2 linked regions of the Pseudosulfitobacter pseudonitzschiae genome follow. The protein of the gene in region 2 interacts with the protein of the main gene of each other region in a pairwise test. Links are inferred from orthologs where the notes say so. Each region holds a gene or a part of one and is shown on either strand. Other genes may lie near its edges.

The links.
Region 1: the proteins of leuS (region 2) and ligA interact in binary tests that used the Escherichia coli proteins (3 or more experiments, as listed by UniProt). The link is inferred for Pseudosulfitobacter pseudonitzschiae from one-to-one orthologs.

What each region holds. Positions count from the first base shown.
Region 1 is NZ_CP022415.1:1,703,866-1,713,400, forward strand. What follows is about bases 3,721-6,681. They hold ligA (NAD-dependent DNA ligase LigA), read right to left. Parts: upstream 6,268-6,681; coding sequence 4,174-6,267; downstream 3,721-4,173. Other genes in these bases: recG (ATP-dependent DNA helicase RecG), read right to left, coding at 3,721-4,177. Outside these bases: SULPSESMR1_RS08275 (iron-sulfur cluster assembly scaffold protein), read left to right, coding at 1-209; SULPSESMR1_RS08280 (methyl-accepting chemotaxis protein), read left to right, coding at 268-1,662; SULPSESMR1_RS25720 (hypothetical protein), read right to left, coding at 1,846-1,974; more of recG, read right to left, coding at 2,087-3,720; SULPSESMR1_RS08300 (PRC-barrel domain-containing protein), read left to right, coding at 6,989-7,612; SULPSESMR1_RS08305 (hypothetical protein), read left to right, coding at 7,836-8,363; SULPSESMR1_RS08310 (LysR family transcriptional regulator), read left to right, coding at 8,605-9,535. UniProt on the Escherichia coli protein: DNA ligase that catalyzes the formation of phosphodiester linkages between 5'-phosphoryl and 3'-hydroxyl groups in double-stranded DNA using NAD as a coenzyme and as the energy source for the reaction.
Region 2 is NZ_CP022415.1:2,973,768-2,983,516, reverse strand. The notes cover bases 3,728-6,902. They hold leuS (leucine--tRNA ligase), read right to left. Parts: upstream 6,527-6,902; coding sequence 3,929-6,526; downstream 3,728-3,928. Other genes in these bases: SULPSESMR1_RS14665 (DUF3576 domain-containing protein), read right to left, coding at 6,602-6,902; lptE (LPS assembly lipoprotein LptE), read right to left, coding at 3,728-3,942. Also shown: SULPSESMR1_RS14700 (HNH endonuclease), read right to left, coding at 1-78; SULPSESMR1_RS14695 (TIGR03862 family flavoprotein), read left to right, coding at 135-1,331; SULPSESMR1_RS14690 (glutathione S-transferase family protein), read right to left, coding at 1,328-1,894; SULPSESMR1_RS14685 (GFA family protein), read left to right, coding at 2,048-2,473; holA (DNA polymerase III subunit delta), read right to left, coding at 2,477-3,478; more of lptE, read right to left, coding at 3,475-3,727; more of SULPSESMR1_RS14665, read right to left, coding at 6,903-7,093; SULPSESMR1_RS14660 (porin), read left to right, coding at 7,418-8,392; SULPSESMR1_RS14655 (YggS family pyridoxal phosphate-dependent enzyme), read left to right, coding at 8,508-9,161; SULPSESMR1_RS14650 (L,D-transpeptidase family protein), read right to left, coding at 9,158-9,661; ribA (GTP cyclohydrolase II), read right to left, coding at 9,658-9,749.

The sequences.
Region 1 (9,535 bases), 1.3 Mb from region 2 along the record:
TCGGGCGCACGCTGGCCGAGGTTGAAACCGCCCGCGACCAGTTGCGCGCGATGCTAAAGGATGCAGGACCAGCGCCGCAGGCTCCGTTTGACGGCTATAAGGTGCTGGAACCGGCACGCGAATACCGCAACCGCCATGCGTCCATATTGCTAAGTATCGAAGCTGCCGCCGAGGCGACGCAACAGGCCTTGCAGGCCAATTGCGCCTGATATTAGGAACTTGTGAACCAATCGGTGCTAGCCAGTAAACACCAACTGGCGGGGCGAGATGACTACACATTCCGAGTTTTCCGAACTTCAACAGATCAACCGGCTGTCTGCGCGCGCGTCAGAATTGGGTTACGAAATTGTCGATCTCGCCGGGTTTTTGGACGTTGTCGAAACCCAGGCCCGCGAACAACGCACTGCGCTGGCGGCTCTGACCCAATCGGCCACCAAGATTGAAATTGCCAATGCGGAAGTCTGCGATGCCACCACAGCACTAACCAAAAGCACCCGCGATGCTGCGCAGAACGTGAAATCCTCGGCCAGTACCATACGCGGCCTTGGCACCCGAACCACCGAAGTTGCCGGTTGGGTGCAAGAGCTGCGCAAACGCACCCTGACCATCAGCGACACGCTGGACGCGGTGAATGACAACAACACCCAGATCGCAGCCATTGCGATGCAGGTGAACACTCTGGCCATCAACGCCAAGATCGAAGCGGCCCGCGCGGGCGACAGCGGGCGCGGCTTTGCCGTGGTGGCCGAAGCAATCAACGAATTGAGCCAGAAAACCAAGGACGCCGCCACCCGCATCACCCGCAACATCGAGGCACTGACCGACTGGATGACCCAACTGGGCACCGAGGCAAAGACCATCGCGACCACCGCTGGAACTGTTATTGATCTGACCGCCGCCAGCGACACCGCGCTGACCCAGATCGAAAGCTCGATGCAGGGGGCCTTTGATCAGGTTGAAAAAATCGCCGATCGCGCACAGGTGGTGGATGTGGCGATGGCCAGCTTCTCGCCAAACCTTGCGGGGATCGAAACTGCGGTCACACTTACCACCAGAGGCATCAAATCCACGCACCAGCGGATCAACCGTTTGATTGACCGATCGGAACAGATCGTACAGACCAGTGCGGCATTAGGCGGCACCACCAAAGACGCACCGCTGATCGACTATGTGCGGCAAAGCGCGGCCACCGCCAGCACCCGTCTGGAACAGGCTCTTGCCCAAGGGCGAATCACGCGTACACAGATGTTCGACCGCACCTACCGGCCGGTGCCGGGCAGTGCGCCGGAACAGGTCATGACCGGCTTTACCACGCTGATGGATCAGGTGATGCCGGACATTCAGGAACCCGCGTTGCGCTTTGACGATCGTGTGGTGTTCTGTGCTGCGGTGGATGTGAACGGCTATTTACCGACGCACAATCGCAAATTCTCGCAGCCGCAGGGGCCCGATCCGGTGTGGAATGTAGCCAACTGCCGCAATCGACGCATTTTTGATGATCGCGTCGGCCTGAAGGCGGGGCGCAACACCGATCCGTTTCTGTTACAGGTCTACCGCCGCGACATGGGGGGCGGCAATTTCACCATGATGAAGGATCTGTCGGCCCCGATCATTATCAACGGCACCCATTGGGGCGGCTTGCGGCTGGCCTATACGTTCTGACGCAACAAAAAAAACGCCGCGCATCCCGTATAGGATGGCGGCGCAGGAAAAGCGGCTATCGTGTGGGATCCGGAATGTCCAGCCAAGGGGGATCTTGGTTAACTTGGGACAGGCAATCCCGTTAAAGCGCATCAATTTGGGACAGATACGCCGGACAGCCGGCACGACATCGCAGGCAGAAAATCAGACAAATGCAGGCAGGTGCAATCCGACAACCAGCATCACCATCAAAGCAGCAGCGCCCATCGCATCTTGCAACAATGTGCTTTCAGCGCGGGTGGCGATGGATTTGATCATTCGCATGGTGGTCATCTGGGCATCTCCCGTTCTTTGTTGCCCCTTTGTTCTCACATCCTTAACGCTCTGTAAAGAACTTTATAGGAACATTTGCGAACTTAGTGGAAGATCAAAACGGAATCCACAGCTAACCCACTGAAATCAAACGGATGTCTTCATCCTGTCGCATCAACCACAACAACATGCGCGCAGCCTTGCCGCGCGGGGTTTCCAACTTGGGGTCATCGGCCAACAGCTTGCGTGCATCACTTTGTGCAATGGCCATCAACCCCGCCTGCCGCTCAAGGTCGGCAACGGCAAACCGCGGCAGTCCCGATTGCGCGGTGCCGATCACATCGCCCGCCCCCCGCATTTGCAGGTCGGTTTCGGCGATTACAAATCCGTCTTCGGTTTCGCGCAGAACCTCCAGACGTTTTTGACCGGTCTCGCTCAGTGGTGCCTGATACATCAGCAAACAGGTCGAGGCCGCTTCACCCCGCCCGACACGTCCGCGCAGCTGGTGCAGCTGGGCCAGACCAAAAATCTCGGCACGCTCGATCACCATAATGGTGGCGTTGGGCACGTTCACCCCCACTTCGATCACGGTAGTGGCCACCAAAACCGAGGTTTCACCCGCCTGAAACGCCGCCATCGCCGCGTCTTTTTCTGCGGAGGGCATCTGGCCATGCACCAGCCCGACCACGCCTTCACCCAGTGCAGCACGCAACCGTTTAAACCGCTCGCCCGCCGACGTCAGATCGACTGCTTCGCTTTCCTCGACCAATGGACAGACCCAATAGCATTGCTGCCCCTTGGCAATCGCCCGGCGCAAACGGTCGATCACCTCGTCCATGCGGCCCGTACTGACCAGTGCCGTGCGGATCGGTTTGCGTCCGGGCGGCTTTTCGTCCAGCACAGACACATCCATATCGCCATATTGCGCCAGCGACAGCGACCGCGGGATTGGCGTGGCGGTCATCACCAGCACATCCGCCTGCGCGCCCTTGGACCCCAGCGCCAGCCGTTGCCGCACGCCAAAGCGATGCTGTTCGTCAATGATCGCAAGCCGCAGGTCGTTAAAAACTACATCCTTCTGAAACACCGCATGGGTGCCCACCAAAATCTGAATGCGCCCGTCGGCCAATGCCGCCAGTTTGGCTTTGCGTTCGGTGCCTTTGTCACGCCCTGTCAACAGTTCCAACACCACGCCCGCGTCCTCGGCCAATGGCTGCAACCCTTCAAGATGTTGACGCGAAAGGATTTCCGTGGGCGCCATCAACACGCCCTGCCCGCCCGCCTCGACCGCGACCAGCAGCGCCATGAACGCGACCAATGTTTTGCCCGCCCCCACATCGCCCTGCAACAAGCGGTTCATCCGGTGCGGCTGCGCCATATCTTCGGTGATCTCGGCAATCGCGCGCTCCTGCGCACCTGTGGGACGGTAGGGCAGCGCGGCCAGAACCTTGCGCTGCAACGCGCCCGTGGCCACGCTGGACCGCCCGGGTTTGCGTCGCTCGGCAGCGCGGGCCAAGGCCAATGTGATCTGATGGGCCATAAATTCGTCATAGGCCAACCGCTCGCGTGCGGGTGCGGTGATCGCAATGTCGCGCAGCGATTGCGGAGCATGGGCCTGCGCGACGGCTTGGGTGAAATCAGGCCATTTCGCGTGTGCCAATTGCGCGGGATCAATCCATTCGGCCATCTCTGGCACACGGGTCAGGGCCCCGCGTGTGGCCTTCCACATCACCTTTTGCGTAATACCGGCCGTCAGCGGATAGACCGCCTCGAATGCCGGAATATCACCTGCTTCGGTCTCGGGCAGGATGTGATCAGGGTGCAGCATCTGCGCCATGCCGTCGAACATCTCGACCTTGCCAGACACCACGCGCCGTGCCCCTTCGGGAAGTTGATGCAACAGGAAATCGGCCCGACCACGGAAGAAAACGATCTGAAAGGCGGTCTCACTGTCCTCGACCGTGATGCGGTACGCCCCGCCCCGGCTACGCGGCGGCTGGTGGTGGCCCACGGTGACGATCACCGTGTAGGTGCCGGGCAACGGCGCATCTTTCAGCGTGGTGCGCGGGGTGCGGTCGATGCCGGTGTGCGGAAGCGTGAACAGCAGATCACGCGGCGTGGTGATACCGGTATGGGCCAGTAAATCAGCCGTTTTGGGGCCAACACCGTCCAGCGTTTGCACTTCAGCAAAAAGCGGAAACAGCGGTTCGGGGCGCCCGCTCATGCGCCCTCGATCAACGCCAGCCAGCCGTCTTCGTCCAGTGTTTCGATGCCCAGTTCGGTGGCTTTCTTTGCCTTCGATCCCGCCCCCGGCCCTGCGACCAGAATATCGGTCTTGGCGCTGACCGAGCCCGAGACTTTCGCACCCAGACTTTCGGCCCGTGCTTTGGCCTCGGCGCGAGTCATCTTTTCGAGGGTGCCGGTAAAGACCACGATTTTGCCTGCCACAGGGCTTGCCGAGGTGTCGGGACGCTCGGCTGCCTGCACCTCCAGATGGGCGATTAGCCGGTCAATGGCGGCGCGCTCGGTTTCTTGGGCAAAAGCGGCGGTCAGCGATCCGGCCATTACAGAGCCCACACCGTCGATGCCCGTCAGATCGCCCCACGCGTCGCTTTCCGGATCGACAGCGACATCCATTGCATCGGCAAACGCGGCCCACGTACCATAGTGCAACGCCAGCAGGTTTGACGCCGCTTCGCCGACGTGACGAATACCAAGACCAAAGATCAGCCGCCCCAGCGGGATTTGGCGGCGGTCGTCAATGGCGTCAAAAAGATTGGTGGCCGACTTTTCACCCCAGCCCTCGCGGTTTTTCAACTGTTGCATGCCGCTGCCATAGCGGTCGCGCAGGGTGAAAATATCCGCAGGCTCGGCAATCCAGCCGTCTGCATGGAACTGTTCGACCTGCTTGGCGCCCAAACCGTCGATGTCAAAGGCACTACGCGACACAAAATGTTTCAGTTTTTCAACGGCCTGCGCAGGGCAGATCAGCCCGCCGGAACAACGGCGCACCGCGTCACCCGGCTCGCGGATGGCGTCGCTGTCGCACTGGGGGCAGGTCTGGGGAAACACGAACGGCGTGGCATCTGCGGGGCGCTTGCTCAGGTCAACATCAGCGACTTTAGGGATCACATCACCTGCACGGTAGACCTGAACCCAGTCACCGATACGGATATCCTTGCCCTCGCGAATCTCTCCGCCCTTGGAATCGCGGCCCGCAATGTAATCTTCGTTGTGCAGCGTAGCATTTGCGACCACGACACCGCCCACCGTGACCGGCGCCAGGCGCGCCACGGGGCTAAGCGCGCCGGTGCGGCCGACCTGAATGTCGATGGATTCCAATCGCGTCCATGCCAGTTCGGCGGGAAATTTATGAGCGATGGCCCACCGTGGCGTGGTTGACCGAAAGCCCAACCGGCCCTGCAACGCCAGGTCGTTCACTTTGTAGACCACGCCGTCGATATCATAGCCAAGCTGGCTGCGCATCTGTTCGATTTTGGTGTAATGGGCCAGCATTCCGGCAGGGCTGTCGCAAAGTTGCGTCAGCGGGTTGGTTTGAAATCCCATCTGCGCCAACTGCTCAATTGCCGCCATCTGGGTTTCGGCCAAAGGTCGGGAAATCTGACCCCAAGTGTAGGCGAAAAACTTCAGCGGTCGGGCGCGGGTGATCGACGCATCAAGCTGGCGCAGCGATCCGGCAGCCGCATTGCGCGGATTAGCAAAGGTTTTGCCCCCCCGTTCCAGGTGGCGGGCGTTCAGGGCCTCAAAATCCGCATGGCTCATATAAACCTCGCCGCGCACTTCAAGGATGGCGGGGGCGTCTTCGATGCGCTGCGGGATGTCGTCGATGGTCAAAGCGTTGGCGGTGACGTTTTCACCCACCTGTCCGTCGCCACGGGTGGCCGCAGATACCAACACGCCGTCTTCATAGCGCAGCGACAGGGACAATCCGTCAATCTTGGGCTCTGCGGTATAGTGCAGCGGTACTTCTGCGCCAAGGCCAAGGTATTTGCGAATCCGCATGTCGAAATCATCGACGTCCTCGGTTTCAAAGGCATTGGACAGCGACAGCATGGAAACTGCGTGCCGCAATTTCGAGAACCCGTCAGCAGGCTCCGCTCCCACTTGATCGCTGGGGCTGTCATTGCGTTTGAGTTCGGGAAAGTGCGCCTCGATTTCAGCGTTGCGCCGTTTCAGCGCGTCATAATCGGCATCACTGATCCGGGGCGCGTCTTCGGTGTGATAGGCGCGGTTCGCATCTCCCAGAATCTTGGCCAGCCGGGCCAGTTCGTCACGCGCCTGCGTGTCGGTCATGTCTGCAATCAAGATGGTGTCGGACACGGACCTGCCTCTTTCGTGATGTCGCGCCCTAGAGATAGAAGCGTGACAGGAGCAGGTCCAGTTCATTCCGGTCAGAAATGTCTGCGCACGCGGTCGTAATGTTCTTACACCTTGCGTGAACCGGTGCAGATCCCGCGTTTATGCACCGATGGCCAGTCGCTGGCGGTCGTCCCCCGACAGCACACCGGGTTCGGGATCACACAGGACATAACCGCGCCCCCAGACCGTTTCGATATAGTTCTGCCCACCGGTCGCCGTGCTGAGCTTTTTGCGCAGTTTGCAAATGAACACGTCGATAATCTTCAACTCGGGCTCGTCCATGCCACCGTAAAGATGGTTCAAAATTTCTTAGCTTAGGCGCAGATTCAACGGCTTGTCTGCCAAAATTATACGGACAAAGCGAAAACAAAGTGCGAAACTTATACCGCTGGATCCAGCAGGTCACGCAATTGCACTAGGGCGTGTGGCCGAGATCATCAACACGATGTTCAAGACCAAATGAGAGCAGATATTTTGAGCGACGCCATGACAGAATGTATTCTGATCAGTGCTCAATTATAGGCGGAAAATCGTTGATGTCGGGTCGACGCAAGCAGATCTTTGCCTGCTTCACGTTTCCACGTGAAACTTCTGGAACCAACTTTCTCACCTGCATGTTGGATTACTACTATTCAAAACAAACGAAGTGAAAAAAATGACACTCAGGACATTCATGGTGACAACTGCTGTGTCCGCGTTGATCGCGAGTGGAGCGATTGCTCAGATCACCGGCACACCGAGCGCCGACCCGACTACGGCAACAGAACCGGCGATCGCCCCTAAATTCAGCTCAATCAGTGAAATGACCGTAGGCAACATCATCGGAAAAAACGTTTATGATCCCAATGGTGATACAATTGGCGATATCGACTACATTATTGACCGTGACGGCGGAGCAAATGTAGTAGTCGGCGTCGGTGGCTTTCTCGGCCTTGGCGAATATACTGTTACTCTACCACTCGAAGATTTAACCTTTGACGCGGAGCAGCAGATGATAAAGCTGGATACGACGAAAGAAGCGCTGAAAGAGCGTCCGGAAATCGACGAAACTGAGCTTGAAAGCCTGCCGGATGACACACAGCTGGGTGAATTTTTGGCTAGTGCTGACACGACAGAAGACGCAGGTACGGCGTCCGAACCAGCAACTCGCGACGAGACATCAACGGATACCCCTGCTTCAGATGACGCAACCGCAGACACAGCTACCAAAGATGCTGATGCGACAGTCACGGACGATACCAATTCCATCGAAGAAACAAAGGACAAGCTGTCCGACTGACCGAGGTAAGTAGCCCCCAAACCTTTAAGATTGGGGGCTGTTTTGAAAGACGAGTCCCAGATTTTCACCTGAACCATTTGGTCAATACGTCTGACCACCGCAGGCATAACTCCGCCTACCTCTGGCTGCCGTTGAGGAACCAATCCACTCTAACAGACGTTGTGCTCTCATATTCGCTAAGAGCATTTTGGCTCGCAGCATAAAATTAGAAGTGGACTCAACAATGTTAGATTCTCTCAAGATAATCGGACTTGCAACTGGAGTGAGCGTTGCAATGTGGTGTTCGGCGGCTGCGGCTCAGGAACAAGTGGAATTCTCGGACATCAATGTCGAAGCTTCAATGTCAGCTGCTACAAACAGCAACGCCTTGCAGGTCTTCCCAGAAATCGAAGCTGACCTGCAGACAGCCATAGCCTCTCGCGTACTGACAAGTGATGATGCAAGTGACCCCACAATCCGCATCGATATTCGTCAAATTTCCCTGAACGGCAATCCGATGCTGGTTGGCTCCAACGATTTCAATGAAATCCAAGGGGTGGTGGATATTTCTGACCCAAATAACGATATCGGCGGTCAAAGCTTCCCAGTCAACATTGCAGCATATGCAGCAGACCAAGCCATACCAGAGGGATATGTGGTAATCGCCCCCTCACAGAGCGATTTTTATACAGCGATGATTAACGGCTTTGCAGATTCCGTTGTAGCAGAAGTCGAAAAGTTGAACCCAGCCACATCTGGCGGCAAGAATTAACTTTCACCTAATTTTTACACGAATGGTCGTCGCTGGTTGCGGCGACCACTTGCGTTTGTAAAGGCACCGTCCTCCCGGTTTCTTCGGTGGAAACGAGCAGACAGCTGCCCTATTGAGTTGAAAATTAAACAAAACTGCATCTATTTAGCTTTCAGCATATCAAGACTTAGAGTCTCTACTTGAGGGGTTCGGGGGGGTTACTTAAAGCTCGTCAGAAAGATCGTTGAGGCATATTATTCTTATGGATATCACCCTGATCAAGACATTTATCGAAGTCGCCAACACCGGCTCGTTCGTCGCGGCGCGGGGTCGGCTCTTCGTGACGCAATCTGCTATCAGCCTACGTATTCAACGTCTCGAGGACAGTCTGGGTCACCAACTGTTCACTCGGTCAAAGGCTGGGGCGGTACTCACAGCCGAGGGTCAGCAATTTGAACCCTATGCCCTGAGTCTTCTAAAAATCTGGGAAGAGTCCCGTCAAAAAATCTCCATTCCGGATGGCTACAAGAGAGCAATCAGTATCGGTGCACAATATTCACTCTGGCCAGGGTTAGGATTTCGCTGGCTGGATTCTCTCCAAACTGAAATGCCAGAATTGAGTATCCATGCAGAAGTAGGTTCGCCAGACCGTATCACACGTTTTCTGGTCGAGGGCATCGTGCAGGCAGCACTACTTTATACACCCCAACTGCGCCCCGGGTTGATCGTGGAACCGGCCTTGGATGATGAGTTGATCCTAGTGGCCTCTTATCCGGACGCAAGCTTGGAAAGGCTATTGGGATATGTGTCCGTAGATTGGGGGCCTGAGTTCACCCATGCGCTTGCGTTCGCGCTCCCCCATTTGATAGATTCTGGCCGCTCCATGGCGTTGGGGGCGCTTACAATGGAATATGTCGTCAACCGGTGTGCATCTGCATTTCTGCCCGCAAGGTCGGTAAAAAGATATCTGGACAATGGAAAGCTCCACCTTGTGGCAGATGCGCCACGATTTCCTTACCCGTCTTGGGTGGTCTTGCGGGCAGACTTAACTCCGGATCTTGCAGAGCTAGCCGGACGGACGTTGAAGGCCGTAGTGCAGGGTGCTGAAAAGGCTCAGGAATCGCTCTTGGGTGAACTGGATCTCATGGAAGGCTATGAACCTGTCCCCAAAGTTAATTTTAAAGACAAGAAAT
Region 2 (9,749 bases):
GTGCAGGCTTTGCGGCACGTCGGACGGAATCGGACGCAGGCACAGCGGGCAGACGGGCGATTGACTGGCATCGGGCATCGTCGGGCTTGATCCTTGGCGGGCAGGCGGGCAAGACGGGGTGTTCGCGAAAGGAAATGGCGTTGCAACAGGATCTGTCCACAAAAACCGCCGCCGTGATTGGTGCAGGCCCCGCAGGGCTGATGGCCGCCGAGGTGTTGGCCAAGGCGGGCGTGCAGGTCACAGTTTATGACGCCAAACCGTCGGTGGGCCGCAAATTTCTGATGGCGGGCAAGTCTGGCCTGAACCTGACGATGGATGCGCCGCTTGACCAATTCGTGCCGCATTATGCCGAAGCTTCTGACACCCTGCGCCCTATACTTGACGGTTTTGGCCCCGCCGCCGTGCAAGACTGGGCGCGCGGGTTGGGGCAGGAGGTTTTTACCGGATCATCGGGGCGCGTTTTCCCCCGCGCGATGAAGGCGTCGCCGCTTTTGCGCGCGTGGTTGGCGCGGCTGAATGACTTGGGCGTACAGCTACAGACACGCTGGCGCTGGATCGGTTGGGACGGTGCCGCGCTGACATTCGATCACGGGCGGGTGACGGCGGACGTAACCATTCTGGCGCTGGGCGGCGCCAGCTGGGCGCGGCTGGGGTCGGACGGGGCGTGGGCGGATATCCTGCAAGGGCAGGACATTGCCGTTGCCCCGTTCGGGGCGGCCAATGTCGGGCTGCGTGTGGACTGGTCGGTGCATATGGCGCCGCATTTCGGTCAGCCGGTCAAAGCCGTCGCGTGGAACGCGGGCGACACGACCTCTCGTGGCGAGGCGATTCTTTCGGCCAAGGGGCTTGAGGGGGGCGGCATCTATTCTATTGCCCGCGCAGTACGCGAGGGTACCGCGCTGGCGGTTGATCTGATGCCGGACCAGAGCGTGAGCCAGGTGGCCGAGCGGTTGGCGAAAAAGCGCGGCAAGGAAAGTCATGCCAACCATATTCGTAAAACGCTGAAGCTGGAGCCTTTGAAACTGGCGCTGGCGCAGGAATGGGCGCGGCCATTGCCGCAAGACCCGCAGGCGCTGGCCCGTGTGCTCAAGGCGTTGCCGGTGGCCCACGCCGGGTTGCGCCCGATGGACGAGGCGATTTCGACCAGTGGCGGGCTGCGCTTTGATGCCCTCGATCCGCACCTGATGCTTAACGCCCGACCGGGTACCTTTGCCGCAGGCGAGATGCTGGATTGGGAGGCCCCGACAGGCGGATATCTAATCACCGCGTGCATGGCGACAGGGCGCTGGGCGGCGCAGGGGGCCGTTGCCCACCTGCACGCCGCTGCCTAATGGTTGAGGGCTGCGCGAAACGCCGGGCGGGCGCGCATCCGTTTGAGGTAGTCCTTCAATTTGTCGTCCAGCGGTGGAAAGCCTGCGCCCGCCGCCCAGCCCATGCAATGCGCCGCAAGAATGTCCGGAACGGTCATCTCGTCACCCATCAGAAATTCTGATTGCAAGCGGTTCGACAGGACTTTCAAGGATTGCGCGTAGCGATCATGCATCTGTTGCTCCAGACCGGGCAGCGCGTCCTTGTGGCGGGTGTTGGTCCACAGCGTCGCGTCAATCTCGTCGATCAGCCACAGGGTCATCGCATCCTGATGCGCCCGTTGCGGGGTGCCTGCTGGTGCGGTGAATTTGCCATGTTTGTCGGCAAGATAGGTCATGATCGCCACACTGTCGGTCAGGCTGTGGCCGTCGTCGATCAGCGCCGGGATTTTACCCAGCATGTTGTGCTGTAGCGCTGTATCCGAATGTGGGTTTGCAGGCTCTTGTTCGTATGCTTCGCCCAATTCCTCAAGCAGCCACATCACGCGCAGCGTCCGGGTCTTGGTGGCGCCGATGACAGTGTACATAACCAGTTCTCCTGAATTTTGGGCCAAGGATGGCGTGGCTCGGGATCGAGACGCAAGGCGTTGCACGCAATGTGTCCGGACGTAACAGCGTGCTGACAAAAATTGTCATCACCGGTGGATAGGTTGTCTTTGTTCCAGAAGAGGAGAACCAAGATGGCACGAACAGGATCCTGTCTTTGCGGCGCAGTCCGCTATAGCGTCACGGCAGACGTAAGTCACACAGGCGCCTGCCATTGCGGCATGTGCCGCAAGTGGTCGGGGGGCGTTTATCTGGGGATCGAGGTCGCCGCACAAGACTTTGACCTGCAAGGGCAGGACAATCTGACCGTTTATACATCGTCGCCTTGGGCCGAGCGGGCCTTTTGCAGCTCTTGCGGGTCCAGTATCTATTATCGCGTCACCGCACAGGGGCCGCATCATGGCACGTATCATGTGGGGATGGGAACGCTGGACAATGTGGCCAACATTACGCTGGATGGCGAGATTTTCATTGATTTGAAACCGGACGGCTATGCGTTCGCCGGCGAAACGCAAAAAATGACCGAGGCCGAGGTGATGGCCATGTTCGCACCCGGCTGAAGCCTAGCGCGCGCCCAGCATCGCCAGCCGGATAAAGGCGCGTTCGACCAGCGCCATGGCAGGCGCGTGCTGTCCCGCAGAGCGTAGGGCAAGGTCGGTATCGGTCAGCACCGTCAGCGCGGTTTCCAGCTTGGCCGGTCCCCAGTTGCGGGCCTGTGCCAGCATCCGGTCGCGGTTCGGCCCCCAGATTGGCGGGCGGCCTGAAGTGTCCACTGCGGCGCGGTGCAGACTGCGGAAATGGCGCATCGCTCCGATGCACAGGGTTACTGCGGTCACCCCTTGGGCCTGTAGCTTTCGCATAACCGGCCCGATGTCGGCGGCGCGGCCATCGCCCACGACCAACAGCACGTCGTCCACGTCCGCCTCGGTCGAGGTGGGGGCGTTGGCGACGATGTCTTCGGCGGTCAGCGGGGTGCTGTCGCCGTGTTTGTACAGGCTGATTTTTTCCAGCGTCTGACGGAAATCACCGGGGTCCAGATCGCGGGCCAGATCGTTCAGCATATCCATCACCGCGCGGTCGGGGGCGGTAACCCCCGCCTCGCGCAGGGCGGATTCGATTTCGTCGCGGGTGGGCGGGTTGTCGTAAATTCCGACTGCCAGCGCCGACTTGTGGCTTTCAAAGGCTTTGCGCAGCTTTGATGTCGGTTTGAGCGCGCCCGCCGACACGATGATTTGTGCATCACCTGCCTGCCAGTCGGCCAGCGCCGCGATGATCGTCTCGGCGTTGTTTTCGTTGGCATCTTCGACAAAGGCGGCGCGGGGACCGGGGAAAAAACCGATGGCCTTGACCGCATCCAGCAGCATCGCGGGATCTTTGCGCAGGTCGGCGGCGGGGATGCGGGTCAGACGCATTTCCTCTTCGCCCTTGTCGCCGATCAGCGCCTTGAGCATTTGCTGGCGTTTCAGCGCCACGCGCATGGCGTCGGCCCCGTAAATCAGGATGCCGGTGCTGTTCGGATCGGGTTTGGCGAAATAGCCGTTCGCCTGCGCACCCGCCAGTTTCATAGTTTGGTGGCGATCAGCCGGTCCACGATCATGTCACCCAGAACCGTCATCAGCCGCTTGCGGGCATCGCTTTCGGCGGCCAGCGTTGCCACGGTGGTGCCAGTGGCAGAGTAGCCGGTGAAATTGGTGACAGTGCCGGTGCCGACAACCGCGCCATTGGCAGAGTTGGTCAGGATATATGTGGCGGTACCCAGCAGGTTGTATCGGTCGATGTCGCCGTCGGAGTCGATGGCCAGCCCTTCTTGGGTTACGATCAGGTCAATCCCCAGATCGAATGCAGGCGTATCCGCGCGCCCAAGACGGCGTTCGATCTGTTGCAGCATCAGTTGGTCGTCGCGGGTGTCGGGGGCTTCGACCAAAACCCGGCCTTGCAGGGCCGTGCCTGCCCCTTGCGGTCCGTAAACGGGCGCAAAACCGCACGCAGCCAACAACGGCAGAGCAAGCAGGGTTTTATACAACGACATTGACGATCCGTCCCGGCACCACGATCACCTTTTTCGGCTGGCCCCCGTTCAGGGCCTTTTGCACAGGTTGGCTGTCCAGAGCCAGCTTTTCAACATCTTCCTTTGACATATCCGCAGGAACGGTGATTTCGCCGCGCCGTTTGCCGTTGATCTGGATCGGCAGGGTCACGGTGTCATCGACCATCATTGCCGCGTCCGCCTGTGGCCATTCCGCCAGTGTAATCAGACCCGCGCCGCCCTGATGCGACCAGATCGCCTCGGCAAGGTGGGGTGTCATGGGGGCCATCAGCTGGGCCAGTGTTATGATTGCCGTGCGCTGTGCCGGATGACCTGCCTTGGATTTCTGCAAGGTGGCGGTAAAGGCATAAAGCTTGGCGATGGCTGCGTTGAAGCCGAAAGATTCAATTGCCACGGTCACGTCGTGGATGCACTTGTGCATCGCCCGCAGCAGGTCGTCGTCGCCTTCGCCCGCTGCATTTTGATCCATGTCAGTGATCCGGTGCGAGATGTTCCAGACACGGCTGAGATGTTTATACGCGGCCTCGGCCCCCGAGGCGGTCCATTCCACGTCGCGTTCGGGGGGGCTGTCGGACAGAACGAACCAGCGCGCGGTGTCGGCACCATAGGCCGAGATGATGTTCAGCGGATCGACCACGTTGTTCTTGGACTTTGACATTTTGGCCGAGGGAACGATTTCAACCTCGGTGCCGCCGTCTTTCAGAAACGCCCGATCGCCTTTCATCTCGACCGCTTCGGGATAGTGATAGACAGGGCGGCCATTGTCGCCAGCGGTTTGGTAGATTGCGTGGGTCACCATCCCTTGGGTAAAGAGCGCGTCGAACGGCTCGATCGCCGTCGCAGGCAGGTGGCCGGTGATCTGCATCGCGCGGGCGAAGAAGCGTGAATAAAGCAGGTGCAGGATCGCGTGCTCGACACCGCCGATGTACTGATCGACATTCATCCAGTACGCGGCATCCTCGGCGTTGGTGGGCGTGTCGGCGCGGGGTGCTGTGAAACGGGCATAGTACCACGACGAATCAACGAAGGTGTCCATCGTGTCGGTTTCGCGTTGCGCCGGTGCGCCGCATTTGGGGCAGGCACAGTCGCGCCACGTGGGGTGACGGTCCAGCGGGTTGCCGGGCGTGTCAAAGCTGACGTCGTAGGGCAGCTCGATCGGCAGGTTCTCTTTCTTTTCGGGGACCACGCCGCAGGTTTCGCAATGCACCACGGGAATCGGGCAACCCCAATACCGCTGACGCGACAGACCCCAGTCGCGCAGCCGGTATTTGGTCACGCCTTGGCCCACGCCGTTTGTCTCGCAGGTCTCGATCGCCTCGATGACGGCTGCGTCGCCGGTCATGTTGCGGGGCTCGCCACCCAGCGGGCGGCTGAAATGCACGGTCACGTCCTTGCCGGGCACAAAGGCCGCGCCGCCGTCTTCGGGGGCGGTGAACCCTTCGGTGTCGGTGGGCACAAAGGTAGATGTCACCGGCAAATCGTATTTGCGGGCAAACTCCAGATCGCGTTCGTCATGCGCAGGGCAGCCAAAGATCGCGCCGGTGCCATAGTCCATCAGGATGAAGTTGGCGATATAGACGGGCAGCTCCCACGATGTATCAAAGGGATGGCGCACGCGCAGGCCGGTGTCGAAACCCAGCTTCTCGGCGGTCTCGATCTCGGCGGCGGTGGTGCCGCCCTTGCGACATTCGGCGTTAAATGCTGCAATACTGGCGTTGTCACGCTCCAGCGTTCTCGCCAGCGGATGATCGGGCGAGATGCCGACAAAGGACGCACCGGCCAGCGTGTCGGGGCGCGTGGTGTAAACTTCGATGCGGTCAAAGCCTTCGGGCGCAGGCGCGCCATCATCCGGCTGGCCGATCAGTGAAAAGGCAAATTGCAGCCCGCGCGATTCGCCGATCCAGTTTTCCTGCATCAGCCGCACCTTGGCGGGCCAGTTGTCCAGACCGTCCAATGCGTCTTTCAGCTCTCCGGCCATGTCGGAAATCTTGAAAAACCACTGCGTCAGCTCGCGCCGTTCGACCTCGGCGCCGGAACGCCAGCCTTTGCCGTCGATCACCTGTTCGTTGGCCAGAACGGTCATGTCGACCGGATCCCAGTTCACTTGTGCGTTCTTGCGGTGGACCAGACCCGCATCAAGGAAATCAAGGAACAGCGCCTGCTGTTGCCCGTAATATTCCGGATCACAGGTGGCAAATTCGCGCGACCAGTCGATCGACAGGCCCAGCGGTTTCATCTGCCCGCGCATGTCCTTGATGTTGTTATAGGTCCAGTCGCGGGGATGGCCGCCAATGGCCATTGCGGCGTTTTCTGCGGGCATTCCAAAGGCATCCCAGCCCATCGGGTGCAGCACGTTGTGCCCCGTTGCCATCTTATAGCGCGCCACCACGTCGCCCAGCGTATAGTTGCGCACATGGCCCATGTGGATGCGGCCCGACGGATAGGGGAACATTTCCAGCACGTAATATTTGGGGCGGCTCTTGTCGCGTTTGGCTTGGAAAATTCCGGCCTTGTCCCACGCGTCCTGCCAACGGGCTTCGATATCGGAGGGGGTATAACTGGGCATGTGCAATTGTCCTGTCTGACACGAAAACGCCGGGCGAATGGCCCGGCGCAACTGTTAAAGTGATTTGTCCGGCGCTTAAAGCCTGTTGTCGGTGATCCGCAACTGACGTGCGCGGGTCAGGATCGCGTCCTCGATCGCGCGTGTGGTGGCGGCACTTGCCGGACCGCCACGGTTTTGCAGCGCCACGTTCAGCGAACGCGCGTCCAAAGCGGGATCTTTGATCAACACAGTGGCGCGATACGCCTGTCCGCCACCCGGCGGCGTGCCATATCCCGTGACGATCACACCGGTGAACGGGTCGACCGTTTGCACGGGCAGGAAATCCAGCACTTCCAGCGAAGCCTGCCAGATATAGCGGTTCACCAACACTTCGGTCTCGTTCGATTTGCGGTTGAACGCGTTCCAGATCGTGTTGGTTGTGTCGATATTCCGTGGGTGGGTTGGGTCCGAATAATGCTCCGGACGTTCGGTCGCAGGACTGCCGATGCGTCCAAGCGAGCCACACGCTGTCAATGCGCCAAGGGCCACAATGACACCTGCGAATTTAAAGAAGGATTTGAGCCCCATACCTGCACACCTATGCCTGTTTGGCACTTGGTCTACCCAAGCAAGGGTGTCGGGGCAAGGTCTATGTCGGAAACTGCCGCGTTTGGGGTGAATTCGCCGGTGTATACATTATAATGTAAATGCCCCTCGCAGCGGCATGGCCGAACTGTTTTCAGGAGTATGCCAAAAATGTGGTGTGGCAAAGCTGCATCAATAGTCGAACACATTGTCTCGCTGCGATGCACTTTGCTTGCCAACATGGGGGCAAAAGAGGGAAACACCCTTCATACCCTCATCGGATTCCCCGACGTGGGCATGTGAAATTTGAAACTCGAGGGACAACTCATGAAAAAAGTTCTCTTCGCCACGACTGCTCTGGTCGCCACCGCTGGTGTCGCAGCTGCAGACGTTACATTCGGCGGCTACGGTCGTTTTGGTATCATCCACGTTGAAGGTGCCGCTAACGAAACAACAATCACCAGCCGTTTCCGTCTGCAAATCGACGCGACAGCCGAGTCCGACTCCGGTATCGTTTTCGGTGCCCGTGCGCGTATCCAACAGGATAACGACGGTTCGGCAAATGGTGACCGTTTGGGTCAAGATTCTTCGTCCAACTCCGGCGCTTACCGTGCTGATCGTCTTGAAGGCGGCATCAACGGCGTTCGTTTCTTCGTTCGCTCCGGTGGTCTGGAAGTCGGCGTTGGCAACATCTTTGGCGCGATCGACTCCATGCCCGGCATGTACCCCACAGAGTTGGGTCTGACAGGCCTGTCGTATGACTACATCATCAACGGCGCTGGCGCGTTCTCGGATACCTATGACTCCGATGGTAACGGCGCTGCGGGCCGCAACGGTGTTGAAGTCATGTACTCCATGGGCGACCTGAGCATGCACCTGTCGTATGCCGAGTTGGACACTGGTGCTGCCTTTAACGGCGTTCTGGAAGGCGACCGTCTTGCAGCTCACGTTGCTTACACGTTCAGCGGCTGGACCGTTGCTCTGGGTCTGCAAGACTCCGACATCGTGACAGACACCGAAGCTGCTCTGACAGTTTCCGGTTCGGTTGGCATTGCTGACCTGACATTCGGCTATGCAAACAACGGCACACAGGGCGACGCGTTCGCGATCAACGCCGGCTTTGACATCGGCGCTGCAACACGTATGAACGTCGTTGTTCTCGACCAAGAAAACTACGTTGACACCGTTTACGGTTTCGGCGTGACACACGACCTGGGTGGCGGTACCTCCATCCGCGGTGGTATCCAGAACAACAACGCCGGCAACACCGTTGCCGACCTGGGTGTTCGCTTCAACTTCTAAGTTGATCGGCATCTGACGATTTGGGGCAGTCCTTTGGGGCTGCCCCTTTTCTTTTGCGCCCCCTTTTCTTTCGCCCCCCTGCCTTGGTATCTGGGGACAGCAAAGGGAGTGACGCATGGGACTTCAGGATATTCAGGACCGGATCGCCAAAGCCTGCACCGACGCAGGGCGTGCGGCGGGGTCGGTTCAGTTGATCGCGGTCAGTAAAGTACAGCCGAACGACCGTGTCCGTACCGTTCTGGAACAGGGCCATCGCTGTTTCGGTGAAAACCGCGTGCAAGAGGCGATGGGCAAGTGGCCCGATTTCCGCGAAGATTTCGACGGCATCGACCTGCACCTGATCGGCCCGTTGCAAAGCAACAAGGCGCGGGCGGCTTTTGGTCTGTTTCAATCCATCCATTCGCTGGACCGCCCCAAGCTGGCAACGGCACTTGCGCGGATTGCACAGGAAGAGGGGCATTGCCCCGAGTTGTTTATTCAGGTGAACACCGGCGAAGAGGACCAGAAAGCAGGCGTTCTGCCCGCGCAGGCGGATGGTTTTGTCGCTGAATGTCGCGCAATGGACCTGCCGGTGCGCGGGTTGATGTGCATCCCGCCCGTAGACGAAGAGCCGGCGCTGCATTTCGCCCTGCTGGCCAAAATCGCGGAACGCAACGGGCTGGCAGGTCTTAGTATGGGGATGAGCAGCGATTTCGAGCGCGCCGTGGCACTGGGGGCTACGCATATCCGCGTAGGGTCGGCCATTTTCGGGGACCGCGTTCCCGCCTAGCGTAGCTGCGGTATGATCAAGCGCGTGCCGATGCTGATACGCGCCGCGATCCGCGCCAGATGGTCAGGGCGCAGGGCCACGCACCCTTCGGTCGGATAGCCCGGCCTGCGCCAGCGGTGCATGAAGATGGCCGAACCGGCACCCGCCACGGCATCGGGCCAGTTCCAGTCGGTCACGATCACCAGATCATAAAGCGGATCGGCACGGCGCAACGCCTCGTGACTGTGGGGATAGGGCGCGCGGACCTGATGGTTGTAATCCGGCCGGCCCGAGGCATCAGACCACAAATCGCGCGGACCTATGGGCGTGGCCCACGGCGCGGGTGCGGTGATCCGGTCGGGGCGGTACAATATGCCCACAACCCGATGACTGCCCACAGGGGTCGCGCCATCGCCCTCGCGCTTGTTCTGCGACAGCCCGCCCTTGCCGATGGTGCAGGGATAGACCCGCCCGCCCAAGCGCAGCCCGCGCGGGGTCAGAACCATATCGGCGGGGGTCACAGCAGATGCCCCGATTTGCGTGCTTTTGTGGCCAGATAGGCGGTGTTATGGCGGTTTTCGCCCACTTTCAGCGGCACGCGTTCGGCAA